3 regions of the Shinella yambaruensis genome follow, and region 1 is predicted to be linked to each of the others. Evidence: predicted binding sites of a transcription regulator. Region 1 holds the regulator's gene; each other region holds the start of a gene.
The links. The regulator LexA, encoded in region 1, represses DNA repair genes until DNA is damaged. The targets are predictions, from matches to a motif close to TGTTCNNNNTGTGTTCNG.

Region 1 (4,464 bases):
TCGGTCTCGTCGCCGTGCTCTTGATGCCCCTTGGCCTCGATGCGGTGCCCTTCGCGATCATGGGCAAGGGCATCGAGTGGATGATCGCCCTTTCGACATGGGTCGCGAACTGGAAGGGCGAGATCGTCACCGGCCGCATTGCGCCCGCCGCCTTCCTTCTGGTCGGCCTCGGCGGCGGCCTTGTCTGCATCCTGCGCACGCGGCTGCGCCATGCGGGAACGTTGCTTGTCGGCCTCGGCCTCGCCATCGCCTGCTGGCCGGCCGGACGCGATGCGCCGGAGGCGCTGGTGTCGGAGGACGGCCGCCTCGTCGCCATCCTTCATGGCGAAACCGTCGCGACGAACCGTGCGCGGCCGCCGGACTTCATCTATGCGCAGTGGCGGCGCGCCCTCCGGCTCGGCGATCTTGCAAAACCGGACATCCGCCGGAGCGCGGGATTGACTATCGAGGACGCGGGCGAGCCCTCCGGTGCAACCGGAGACCGGAAACGGCCCCGGCGCAAGGCCGACCGGCAAAAGGCGAGGGACGCCATGGCCGCGGCTTTCACGGCGGCGAGAGAGGGCGACAATTTCGTTTGCGAGGCAAAGGCATTCTGCGCCGCCGTCTCGCCGAGCGGCTGGCGGATCGTCACCCTGGACGACGTCGCCTTCCTGGGCACGGCCTGCGACGCCGCCGATCTCGTCGTCGTTCCCTTTGCCCTCCGGCTGGAGGTCTGCCGTTCGGGCGCCCGCCTGGTGACGGCGCGTCATCTGAGGCGAACCGGCGCCCTTGAGATCCGGCCGGATCCTGAAGGCGCATCCGGCGCTCTCTCCGGGGCCGATATCACGCCGGCCGTCGAAAGCCTAAACCGGCCGTGGTCCCGCCATCGCACCTATGACTGGCGCACCGGCACCTTCGATCTTCCGAAGGATCAGTTGTAGCGGCGGATGAGGCCGACCAGCTTGCCCTGGATCTTCACGCGGTCCGGCCCGAAGATACGGGTCTCGTAGGCGGGATTTGCCGCTTCGAGCGCGATGGACGCGCCCTTGCGGCGGAAGCGCTTCAAGGTCGCCTCCTCGTCGTCGACAAGCGCCACGATGATTTCACCGGGATTGGCGCTGCTGGCATTGCGGATGATGACCGTGTCGCCGTCGAGAATGCCGGCCTCGATCATCGAGTCGCCCTTGACCTCCAGCGCATAGTGCTCGCCGTTGCCGATCATCTCGGCCGGCACGGTGATGTCATGCGTGTTGTTCTGGATGGCGGAGATCGGCACGCCGGCGGCGATGCGGCCCATGACCGGTACGGAGACGGAAGACGGGATCTCCGCGATCGGCGTGCGCTGCGGCGGGGCGGCGGCCGGGGCCTGCTTGCCGCGGCTGCCCTCGATGACCGCCGGCGAAAAGCCGCGGCGCGGCTGCAGGCTCTGGGTATAGGCCTCGGGAAGCTTGATCACCTCCAGCGCGCGGGCCCGGTTGGGCAGGCGCCGGATGAAGCCGCGCTCCTCCAGCGCCGTGATGAGGCGGTGGATGCCGGACTTGGAGGCGAGATCCAGCGCATCCTTCATCTCGTCAAAGGAGGGGGGAATGCCGGACTCCTTCATCCGTTCATGAATGAACAGGAGAAGTTCCTGTTGTTTGCGCGTGAGCATGGCCCCTCCACCGAGAATCGTGTGAAACAAATCCAGAACAGACACTATCTGTTCCATATGTGTTCCGCAAGGGGTTGCTGAAACAATAATAGTACTGTTCAGGCGGCAGGTTCGCGCAGGAGAAGAACCGCGCAGGGCGTGCCCGCCGGGGCCGCCGGGGCGTGGGGCGGGCGCACGAGCAGGCCTTCGGAGACGGCGAACGCCTTCATCATCGAGGAATCCTGCTTGTCGAGGGGCGTGACGAGCAGTTCGCCGGCGGGGCCGCGGGCGATGCGCGCGCGGACATAGTCCTGCCGGTGGTCGTTCTCCCTGAGCGGCACGGCGGCGACGGCCGGACGTTGCCGGTCTTTCGCCGGCAGGCGGGCGAGGCGGCGCACGAGGGGGGCGAGGAAGAGATGCGAGCAGACGAGGCTCGAAACGGGATTGCCGGGCAGGCCCACCACCTGGACCGCGCCGAGCCGGCCGACCATCAGGGGTTTTCCCGGGCGCATGGCGATGCGCCAGAAATCGAGTTCCATGCCCGCCTCGCCGAGCACGGGCTGCACGAGGTCGAAATCCCCGACGGAGGCGCCGCCGAGCGTGACGAGCACGTCGATATCCTGCGTCAGCGCGTGGCGCACGGCCTCCAGCAGCGCCTGCCTGTCGTCGCGAACGATGCCGAGGTCGATCACCTCGGCGCCGGCCTCCCGGGCGAGGGCGGCGACGCCGTAGGTGTTGGAGGCGATGATCTGGCTGGCGCCGGGCGGCGTGCCGGGCGGGACGAGCTCGTCGCCGGTGGCGAGCAGGGCGATGCGGGGGCGGGCATAGACCGGCAAGACGGGGTGGTTCATCGCCGCCGCCACGGTCAGCCGGCCGGCATCGAGCACGTCGCCGGACTTCAGGACGACCTCGCCCTCGGAGAAATCCTGGCCGCGGGGACGGATGTGGCGGCCCTTCGGGGTGAGGAAGGTTGTGCGGATGCGGCCGTCTTCCAGCACCTCGGCATCTTCCTGCAGCAGAACGGTATCGGCGAAGGCCGGCAGTGGGGCGCCGGTGAAGATGCGCACCGCCTCGCCGGGTGCCGCGGTGCCCTCGAAGGCATGGCCGGCCGAGGAGAGGCCGACGACCGACAGGACGGAGCCGAGCACCGCGATGTCCGCATGGCGCACCGCATAGCCGTCCATGGCGGAATTGTCGAAGGGCGGCTGCGTCAGCCGCGCGGCGATGTCTTCGGCGAGCACGCGGCCGTCGGCCTCGTGCAGCCGAACCGTCTCCGTCCGCCGCGTCGGCCGGGCGGCGGAAAGCAGGCGGTCGAGGGCGTCCGCGACGCTGAGGAGGGACATCAGCCGGCGTCTCCGCGCCGGTAGTCGCCGGAGCGTCCGCCGGATTTTTCGACGAGGCGGATGCCGCTTATCTCCATTTCGCGGTCGGCGGCCTTGGCCATGTCGTAGATGGTGAGGCAGGCGACGCTGACGGCGGTGAGCGCCTCCATCTCGACGCCGGTGCGGCCGGTGAGCTTGGCCATCGCCTCGACGCGCAGGCCCGGCAGGGTGCGGTCCTCGAAGATCTCCACGGCCACCTTGGTCAGCATCAGCGGATGGCAGAGCGGGATGAGGCTGGCGGTCTGCTTGGCGCCCATGATGCCGGCAAGGCGCGCCGTGCCGATCACATCGCCCTTCTTGGCATTGCCGGTCAGGATGAGCTCCAGCGTCGCCGGCGCCATGCGGACGAACCCTTCGGCTCTCGCAACGCGCACCGTCTCGGCCTTGTCGCCGACATCCACCATGCTGGCTTGCCCGGCGGCGTCGATATGGGTGAGCGTGTGGGCCTCGCCCGTCATTGCGCGACCGCCATCATTCCGCCGCCAGCATGCCGGCGGAGCCGGTCAGGAGCTCGCGCGTCGCGGCCGCCACGTCGTCCTTGCGCATCAGGCTCTCGCCGACGAGGAAGGTGGAGATGCCGGCCGTGCCGAGCCGTTCGCAATCCGCATGGGTGAAGATGCCGCTCTCGCCGACCAGCAGCCGGTCTTCGGGCACCATGCCGGCGAGCTTTTCCGACACGGCGAGATCCACCTCGAAGGTGCGCAGGTTGCGGTTGTTGATGCCGACGAGCTTGGACTTGAGCTTCAGCGCGCGCTCCATTTCCGGCGCGTCGTGCACCTCGATCAGCACGTCCATGCCGAGCGAGAAGGCGGCGTCCTCCAGCCTCTTCGCGTCGTCGTCGCCGAGCGAGGCCATGATGAGGAGGATGCAGTCCGCGCCCCAGGCGCGCGCCTCCAGCACCTGGTAGCTGTCGAACATGAAATCCTTGCGCAGCGCCGGCAGGCCACAGGCCGCACGCGCCGCCGTCAGGAATTCCGGCGCGCCCTGGAAGCTCGGCGTGTCCGTGAGCACGGAAAGGCAGGCGGCACCGCCGGCCTCGTAGGCCTTCGCCAGCGCCGGCGGATCGAAATCCGGCCGGATGAGGCCCTTGGAGGGGCTTGCCTTCTTGATCTCTGCGATGAGGCCGAAGCGGCCCTCGGCCTTTTTCGCCTTGAGGCTGGCGAAGAAGCCGCGCGGCGGCTCCTGGTCGCGGATGCGGGCGCGAAGCTCGGCGGGGGAAATGCGAGCCTTGGCGGCGGCGATCTCCTCCAGCTTGTAGGCCTCGATCTTCTTCAGGATATCGGTCATGGACAATCCTACTCCGCCTTGCCTTCGTTGGAAACCGCGACAAGGCGTTCCAGCACGGTGCGGGCGCGGCCGCTTTCCAGCGCTTCGACGGCAAGCCGCATGCCGTCCTTCAGCGTTTCCGCCTTGCCGGCGACGACCAGCGAGGCGGCGGCATTGGCGAGCGAAATGTCCCGGTAGGGCATGTGC
Region 2 (4,464 bases), 1.8 Mb from region 1:
ATGGCTGGAACCAGTATCTCTGGCCGACGCTGATGACGACGGACGAGCGCTTCTTCACGCTGGTGCGCGGCATCAAGCAGATCCTGCTCGTCTGGGTGGGCTCCAACATTCCCGATTACAACGAGGCCTTTGCGCTGGCGATCCTCGCCATGCTGCCGCCGGTCATGATCGTGCTGATCTTCCAGCGGTGGTTCATCAAGGGTCTTACGGAAAGCGACAAATAGGAGGCTCGTCCCATGGCAGCGATCAGCATCAAGGACGTATCCAAGATCTACAATGGCGGCGTGACCGCCGTCAGCGCCGTCTCGATCGACATCGCCGACGGCGAGTTCATCGTGCTCGTCGGCCCCTCCGGCTGCGGAAAATCGACGCTGCTGCGCATGGTCGCGGGGCTGGAGACGATCAGCGAAGGCGAGGTGACGATCGGCCCGCGCGTCGTCAACGAGATCGACCCGGCCGACCGCGACATCGCCATGGTCTTCCAGAATTATGCGCTCTATCCGCACATGACGGTTTACGAAAACCTCGCCTATGGCCTGAAGAACCGCCGCACGCCGAAGGCCGAGATCGACGCGCGCGTGGCGGAAGCCGCCCGCATGCTCGAACTCCAGCCCTATCTGGAGCGAAAGCCCCGTGCCCTCTCGGGCGGCCAGCGCCAGCGCGTCGCCATGGGCCGCGCCATCGTGCGCAAACCCTCCGCCTTCCTCTTCGACGAGCCGCTCTCCAACCTCGATGCCAAACTGCGCGTCTCCATGCGCGGCGAGATCAAGCGCCTGCAGCGCCGCGTCGGCACGACCTCGATCTACGTCACCCACGACCAGTTGGAGGCGATGACGCTCGCCGACCGGCTCGTCGTGCTCTCCGGCGGCAGGATCGAGCAGATCGGCCGGCCGCTCGACGTCTACCACCGTCCCGCCACCACCTTCGTCGCCAGCTTCATCGGTTCGCCGGCCATGAATCTCGCGGATGGCGAAGTGCACGGCGGCAAGCTCGCCCTCGGACCCGCCCTCATCGACCTCGGCGCCACGGTGCCGACGCAGGGCGCCGTGACCGTCGGCCTGCGCGCCGAGGACCTGCGCCTCCATCCGGAGGGAAAGGGCAGCCTGCCCTTCCGGGTCGATTATGTCGAGGAACTGGGGGCCCAGCGCCTCGTGCACGGCCTTGTCGGCGACCAGCCGCTCGTCGCCGCCGTCTCCTCGGAAAACCCGCTGCCGGAAACCGTCTCGCTCTCGATCACGCCGTCGCGGCTGCATTTCTTCGATCGCGCCAGCGGCCGGCGGATCGACTGGCCGGGCGAAGACCGCCCGGAAACCCTTGCCGCCGGCCTGCCGGTGCTGGAGGCCGCCGCATCATGATCCGCACCACCGTCGACAGACTGACCGCCCCTACTCCGGCGGAGCGCGCGGCGATAGCCGATCTCGAAAAATCCATCTCCGCGCACGATGCCCGCATGGCGCAGCTTGCCTGCATGAACGCGGTGGAGAAAGGCGGCCGTGCCGAACGCGCCGAACCGCTGCCCTTTCCCTTCACCGTCGCCGCCTGGAACCTCGAACGCTGCCTCTTTCCGCTCGAAAGCGCCGAACATCTCGGCGCCACCGGTGCCGAGATCGTTCTGCTCTCCGAGATGGACGACGGCATGGCCCGCACGCGCCAGCGCCACACCACGGCCGAGGTCGCCGGCGATCTGGGCATGGCCTATCTCTACGGCGTCGAGTTCATCGAGCTCGGCCTCGGCTCGGATACGGAGCTGGAATTCTGCAAGGACCGGTTCAACCGCCGCGGCCTGCACGGCAATGGCCTCATGGCCACCGTGCCGCTGCACGCGCCCTTCCTGCTGCGGCTGGAGGGCGAGCGCCTCTGGTTCATGGGCGAGGTCGACCAGCCGCGCCTCGGCGAGCGCATGGCGATCGGCGCCGTCGTCAACACGGAAGCCGGCCCGCTCGTTCTCGTCTCCACCCATTTCGAAAGCGCCACGACGGCCGCCTATCGCGAACGCCAGATGGTCGGCCTTATCGACGCCCTCGATGCGGCCTTCCCCGGCCACCCCGTCCTCATCGGCGGTGATCTCAACACCGGCAACCATGCCGGCGGCGACTTCGAGGCGGAGGGGCTTTTCGCCCGCGCGGCCGAGCGCGGCTTCACCCGCCATGGCGGTCCGCTGGACAGGATGACGACACGCCCGAGCCTCATCACGCGCTGGCCGGAACGGGCCATGAAGCTCGACTGGTTCTTCTTGCGCGGCCTTGCGGTTTCCGATACGCGCATCGTGCCCTCGCTCGATCCTTCCGGCCGTCCGCTCTCCGACCACGACCTCATCACCTGCCGGATCGATGCCTTCGCCTGACCCCGCGCGAGGCCCGTTGCCATCGCGCCGCCCGCATCCTAAATGTGTCGGGCATTCCTGAGGGGACTTTTCATGGCAAAGATCAAGAACGTCGCGGTCCAGATGGACCATATGTCGACCATCAGCATCGCCGGCGATTCCACCTTCGCCATGAGCCTGGAGGCGCAGAACCGGGGCTACAGGCTGTTCCACTACACGCCCGACCGCCTGAGTCTCCGCGACGGCAAGGTTTATGCCGCCGTCGAGCCGATGGAACTGCGCGACGTCAAGGGCGATCACTATACGCTCGGCGCGCCCGAGCGCGTCGATCTCTCGACGATGGACGTGGTGCTCCTGCGCCAGGACCCGCCCTTCGACATGTCCTACATCACCTCGACGCATCTCCTGGAGCGCATCCACCCCAGGACGCTTGTCGTCAACGACCCCGCCTGGGTGCGCAACTCGCCGGAGAAGATCTTCGTCACCGAATTCGCCGACCTCATGCCGGCAACGCTGATCACGCGCGATCCCGCCGAAATCCGCCGTTTCCGCGAGGAGATGGGCGACATGATCCTGAAGCCGCTCTACGGCAATGGCGGTGCCGGCGTCTTCCATTCCACCAAGGACGACCGCAACCTTTCCTCGCTGCTCGAAATGTTCGGCCAGATGTTCCGCGAACCCTTCATCGCCCAGCAATACCTGCCGGACGTGCGCAAGGGCGACAAGCGCATCCTGCTCGTCGACGGCGAGCCGGTCGGCGCCATCAACCGCGTGCCTGCCGAACACGACGCCCGCTCCAACATGCATGCCGGCGGCCGCCCGGAGCCGACGGAGCTGACGGCCCGCGAAAAGGAGATCTGCACCCGCATCGGCCCGGCGCTGCGCGAGCGCGGCTTCCTCTTCGTCGGCATCGACGTCATCGGCGACTACATGACCGAGATCAACGTGACGTCCCCGACCGGCATCCGGGAAGTCAGGAAATTCGGCGGCGCCGACATCTCCGCCCTGCTGTGGGACGCCATCGAAAGCAAGCGCTGAGCGTCTTGCGGCCCGCCCCGAAGGGTTTTGCGGGACGTTCCGTTCGCGAACGTCCCGCCTTCGTTCCGCAAATGCAACCGGCTGCAACCGGCGCGCGGAAAATTCTCTCGCAAGTTCTATGATTGTTCTTGTTTCATTCCGGATTCCATGCCAGATTTGCAGATGCAACCCAGGGGCGGGTGCAGGGGACGTTTTCGGCGAAAACGTGTCGCGGTAGCCTTGCGCCGAGAATGGCGCAGCGCCGCGGGAACGGGCGGAGGCAATCATGGTGGCGCGGGTCGGGACGATCGCATTCCAGGGCATCGAGGGCGTGCCGGTCGACGTGCAGGTCATGGTGGCGCCCGGCAAGGTGGGCATGCAGATCGTCGGCCTGCCGGACAAGGCGGTCGCCGAAAGCCGCGAGCGGGTGCAGGCGGCCCTGCACGCCTCCGGCCTTTCGCTGCCGCCGAAGCGCGTGACGGTCAATCTCGCCCCCGCGGACCTGCCGAAGGAAGGCAGCCACTACGACCTTGCCATCGCGCTCGGCCTGATGATGGCGCTCGGCGCCGTGCCGGGCGATGCGCTGGAGGACTTTGTCGTCATCGGCGAGCTGAACCTCGACGGCACGATCGCCGCCGTCGCCGGGGCGCTGCCCGCCGCCATGGGGGCGAACGCGCTCGGCAAGGGGCTGATCTGCCCGGCGGAAAACGGCGCGGAAGCCGCCTGGGCCGGCAGCGGCCTCGATATCCTGGCGCCGCGCAGCCTGATTGCGCTCGCCAATCATTTCAAGGGAACGCAGGTCCTGTCCCGGCCGGCGCCGGCAATCCGGGCGGCGGCGGCGGACCTGCCGGACCTTGCCGATATCCGCGGCCAGGAAAGCGCCAAGCGGGCGCTGGAAGTGGCGGCGGCCGGCAACCACAATCTGCTGATGGTCGGCCCGCCGGGCTCGGGAAAGTCCATGCTGGCCGCGCGCCTTGCCGCCATCCTGCCGCCGCTCTCGCCGCGGGAGCTGCTGGAGGTCTCGATGATCCATTCCATCGCCGGCCAGCTTTCCGGCGGCCGGCTGTCGGATCGCCGGCCCTTCCGCGCGCCGCATCATTCCGCCACCATGGCTGCGCTCGTCG
Region 3 (4,464 bases), 1.7 Mb from region 1:
CCACGACTTCCTTGCGGTCGAAGTGCCCGCCCGCATGACCCTGCTCGATCACGCCTGCCATGGAGCGCGCGGCGCTGGCGAGCTGGCCGATATCGGTCGCGATGTCGGCGGCGATCGCCTTCGCCTCGGTATCGGCTTCGGAATAGACGAGGGCGGCGACGCGGCTCTGCGTCTGGCCGATGAGTACGGTGTTGGAGGCGAGCATTACCAGGGCGATGGTGCCGCCGGTGACCGCGATGAGCTTCGTCGCAAGCGACTTGGCCTGGAACTTGAACATAAAAACCTCACGATGAGAGACGTCCGCGGCGGGCACCGCGGAGGAGCACAGTCGTTTGCGGGGGGGCTCCATCATGGAGGGCACGGCGCGCAACCAGCGCCAGAGATGGCCGGTCTCAAGGGCCGGAATCTGAAGATTTCAGTAACCCATAAAATATTAATAAATAGCCAAGCGTCGCCGCCACTTCTTGGCGCAACCGGCTGATTTCTCGGGCGTCGCAGCCAATGCGACGCCCGATGTGTCAATTGCGAAATCCGGCGGGCAGCGCGGCCACGCCACCGTTTAGATTTCGGCGTCGACGGCGGGGGCGAAGGGGATGGAGGGCTGGGCGCCGGGCTTCAAGCAGGCGAGCGATCCGGCGACGGCGGCGCGGCGCAGCGCCTCCTTGAAGCCGAGCCCGGCATCGAGCGAGGCGGCGAGGTAACCGCAGAACGTGTCGCCCGCACCCACCGTGTCGACGGGCTCGATCTTGAGGCCGGCGGCGCGGAAAATCTCGTTCCTGCGGATCGCGACGACGCCGTCGGCGCCGAGCGTGACGATGATCGTCTGGCCGCTGCCGGCATGCAGCGTGCGCATGGTCGTCTCGCGCGCCTCGTCAGAGAGTTCGCCCTTGCCGACGAAGAGGTCGAATTCCGTTTCGTTGGCGACGAGGATATCGGCCATCGCGCCGAGGCGACGGGCATCGGCGCTGAAGGGCGCGATGTTGACGATCGAGATGACGCCCTTCTGCTTGGCGCTGACGAGCGCGGCCTCGATGGCGGCATTGGGGATTTCGAACTGCAGCATCAGGTAGTCGCCGCGCGTCATGCCGCCGACGGTGCGCTTCGCATCCTCCTCGCTGACGGTGCCGTTGGCGCCCGGCACGACGACGATGACGTTCTCGCCTTCGTCGTCGACGAGGATATGGGCCGTGCCGGTCGCCTCGGCGGCGGAGCGCACGCCGTTGAGATCGACGGCGGCGTCGGCGAGCAGTGCCAGCGCCTGGCTGCCCAGCCGGTCGTCGCCGACGGCGCCGGCCATGCGCACGATCGCGCCGGCGCGGCGGGCGGCGAGCGCCTGGTTGGCGCCCTTGCCGCCGGCGGCGGTGGTGAAGCTGCTGCCCATCACCGTCTCGCCCGGCTTCGGCAGGCGTTCTGGCGTGGCGATGAGGTCCATGTTGATGGAGCCGAAGACGGTGATCATGAGAGGTGCCCCTTGTCGTTTCCGCCGGACACTGCCCGAGGCGGTCAGTCCTCGTCAACCACCCTCAGCCGAAGCTGCCCCGTCCGAGCCTCGACGGCCGCCTCCGCAGGCGCGGAAAGCGCCGATGCCGCTTCGAATTCCATGTCTCCGATGCGCGCGCCACGCCGGGTGAGCTTCTCCGTCGAGGTCAGGATGAGGTCGACATCCTTCTGCGCGGCGGTGAAATGGCCGGAAAGCTTGCGTACCCGGTCGTCGAGCCGCGTCAGATCGTCCATCAGCCGGGCAACCTCGCCCTGGATGACATGGGCCTGCTCGCGCATGCGCTGGTCCTTCAGAAGCGCCTGCAGCACCTGCACGGAGAGCATGAGCAGCGACGGCGAGACGATGACGATGCGCGCCCTGTGCGCCCGCTGCACGATGGCCTCGAAATTCTCGTGGATGCTGGCGAAGATCGATTCGGAGGGAACGAAGAGGAAGGCGGTGTCCTGCGTCTCGCCGGCGAGGAGATATTTTTCGGCGATATCGCGGATATGGGTCTCCATGTCGCGGCGGAACTGCTGTGCCGCGAGCTTGGCAGCCTCGGGAGAGCGCCCGTCCGACAGCGCATTCCACGCCTCCAGCGGGAATTTCGCATCGACGACGAGAGGCGGCTGGCCGTTCGGCATGCGGATCGTGCAGTCGGGCCTGACGCCGTTGGAAAGCTGCGCCTGGAACTGGTAGGCGCCGGGCGGCATGGCGTCGGCGATGATCGTCTCCATGCGCGACTGGCCGAAGGCGCCGCGCGTCTGCTTGTTGGAGAGGATCGCCTGGAGGCCGACCACGTCCTTCGCCAGCGACTGGATGTTGCTCTGCGCATTGTCGATCACGGCAAGCCGCTCCTGCAGGCGGCGGAGGTTCTCGTGCGTGTTGCGGGTCTGCTCGGAGATCGACTGGCCGATCCGCTGCGTCAGGCCGTCGAGCCGGGCATTGATCGCCTGGTTCGTCTCCGATTGCTTCGAGCCGAAGACGTCGGCCATGGCGGCGACGCGTCCCTGCATTTCCGTCTGTGCCTTCAGGAGTTCGGCAAAGCGCAGCTCCGCCATCGCCGACGCCTCGCGCTGGCGCGCCTGGCTGCGGCGGGCCGAAAGCAGGCCGAAGACGGCGATCAGCACGGCGGCGAGCAGCACGAACGCCGGGCCGGGGCCGCCGAGCCGGGCAAGGAGGGAGGCGAGCAGCATGTCAAAGGTCGGATCGATCATGCCGCGACCATAACACGGATTGCGGCGGAAACCAGATCATAACGTGAACAGATGCGCAGGACATGCCACGCTGGCGGCGGTCGAAGCCGATTGAAAGCGTCAAAAAACCGCGCTAAGGAGGCGAGATGACCATCAAGCCGCTGATTATCCTTCCCGATCCGATCCTCCGCCAGGTTTCGAAGCCCATCGAGACCGTCGACAGCGAGGTGAAGGCACTCGCCGACGACATGCTGGAAACCATGTACGATGCGCCGGGCATCGGCCTTGCCGCGATCCAGATCGGCGTCGCGCGCCGCATGCTGGTGCTCGACGTCTCGAAGGAGGGCGAGGACAAGAAGCCGCTCGTCTTCATCAATCCGGAAGTCGTCTCCGCCTCGGATGCCCGCTCGGTCTATGAGGAGGGCTGCCTGTCGATCCCGGATTATTATGCCGAGGTCGAGCGCCCCGCCGCCATCACCGTCAAGCATCTCGACCGCGACGGCAAGGAGCAGCTGACGGAGGCCGACGGCCTGCTGGCGACCTGCCTGCAGCACGAGATCGATCACCTGAACGGCGTGCTGTTCATCGACCACATTTCCAAGCTGAAGCGCGAAATGGTGATCCGCAAGTTCACCAAGGCGGCGAAGCTGCGCGGCAGCAAGGCGCTCTGAGGCGACAACCAGGCGCTTGCCGCCCGGGCTTTGTTTCATGCAATTCCGGCCGCAAAGCCCGCTTCGCGCTTTTGCTGGAACCACTTTCCTGGAGGCTGACCGATGGCCCTTCGCATCATCTTCATGGGCACGCCGGATTTCTCCGTTCCGACGCTTGAGGCGCTGGCGGAGGCCGGCCACGAGATCGTCGCCGTCTATTCGCAGCCGCCGCGCCCGGCCGGCCGCCGCGGCCTCGAACTGGTGAAGTCGCCGGTGCACCAGGCGGCGGAAAGGCTCGGGCTTCCCGTCTTCACCCCGCTCAATTTCCGCGAGGAGGCCGACCGCGCGGCCTTTCGCGCGCTGAAGGCGGATGTCGCCGTCGTCGTCGCCTATGGCCTCCTGCTGCCGGAGGCGATCCTTACCGGCACCCGGCTCGGCTGCTACAACGGCCATGCCTCGCTGCTGCCGCGCTGGCGCGGTGCAGCGCCCATCCAGCGGGCGATCATGGCGGGGGACGCGGAAACCGGCATGATGGTCATGCAGATGGAGAAGGGCCTCGACACCGGCCCGGTCGCGCTGACCCATCGCGTGGTGATCGGCGACACCATGACGGCCGGTGAGTTGCACGATACGCTGATGCAGGCGGGCGGCGCCCTGATGGTGGAAGCCATGGCGAAGCTCGAAGCCGGCGACCTGCCGCTGACCGCGCAGGCGGAGGAGGGCGTGCTCTACGCGGCCAAGATCGACAAGGCCGAGACCCGCGTCGATTTTTCCCGCCCCGCCGGGGACGTGCACAACCATATCCGCGGCCTCTCGCCCTTCCCCGGCACCTGGTTCGAGCTGCCGGTCGGCGGCAAGCCGGAGCGGGTGAAGGTTCTGGCGAGCGCGCCGTCCGGTGAAACCACGGCGAAAGCCGCCGGCACGGTTCTCGACGACCGGCTCACGGTCGCCTGCGGTGACGGCGGGGCGGTCCGGCTCGTGCGCCTGCAGAAGGCGGGCGGCAAGCCGCTCGACGCGGCCGATTTCCTACGCGGCACGCCCGTCGCAGCCGGCCAGGTCATCGGCTGATGCCGCGCTACCGCCTCCGCATCGAATATGACGGCACGCCCTATGTCGGCTGGCAGCGGCAGGACAACGG

Region 2: a site for LexA is predicted at 3,474-3,491, ahead of WMC41_RS22315 (YifB family Mg chelatase-like AAA ATPase). Genes of this name have one in related genera too.
Region 3: a site for LexA is predicted at 2,730-2,747, ahead of WMC41_RS00255 (DNA recombination protein RmuC). Genes of this name have one in related genera too.

Annotation. Positions count from the first base shown of each region.
Region 1 is NZ_CP150638.1:1,754,276-1,758,739, forward strand. Features, by position in the region: gene WMC41_RS08705 (ComEC/Rec2 family competence protein) at 1-920, shown strand, start outside; gene lexA (transcriptional repressor LexA) at 911-1,630, opposite strand; gene WMC41_RS08715 (molybdopterin molybdotransferase MoeA) at 1,729-2,952, opposite strand; gene moaC (cyclic pyranopterin monophosphate synthase MoaC) at 2,952-3,449, opposite strand; gene trpC (indole-3-glycerol phosphate synthase TrpC) at 3,463-4,278, opposite strand; gene trpD (anthranilate phosphoribosyltransferase) at 4,287-4,464, opposite strand, start outside.
Region 2 is NZ_CP150638.1:4,578,910-4,583,373, forward strand. Features, by position in the region: gene ugpE (sn-glycerol-3-phosphate ABC transporter permease UgpE) at 1-224, shown strand, start outside; gene WMC41_RS22300 (sn-glycerol-3-phosphate import ATP-binding protein UgpC) at 237-1,355, shown strand; gene WMC41_RS22305 (endonuclease/exonuclease/phosphatase family protein) at 1,352-2,344, shown strand; gene gshB (glutathione synthase) at 2,417-3,361, shown strand; gene WMC41_RS22315 (YifB family Mg chelatase-like AAA ATPase) at 3,627-4,464, shown strand, end outside.
Region 3 is NZ_CP150638.1:50,638-55,101, forward strand. Features, by position in the region: gene WMC41_RS00245 (methyl-accepting chemotaxis protein) at 1-277, opposite strand, end outside; gene WMC41_RS00250 (ribokinase) at 560-1,459, opposite strand; gene WMC41_RS00255 (DNA recombination protein RmuC) at 1,504-2,697, opposite strand; gene def (peptide deformylase) at 2,823-3,347, shown strand; gene fmt (methionyl-tRNA formyltransferase) at 3,450-4,394, shown strand; gene truA (tRNA pseudouridine(38-40) synthase TruA) at 4,394-4,464, shown strand, end outside.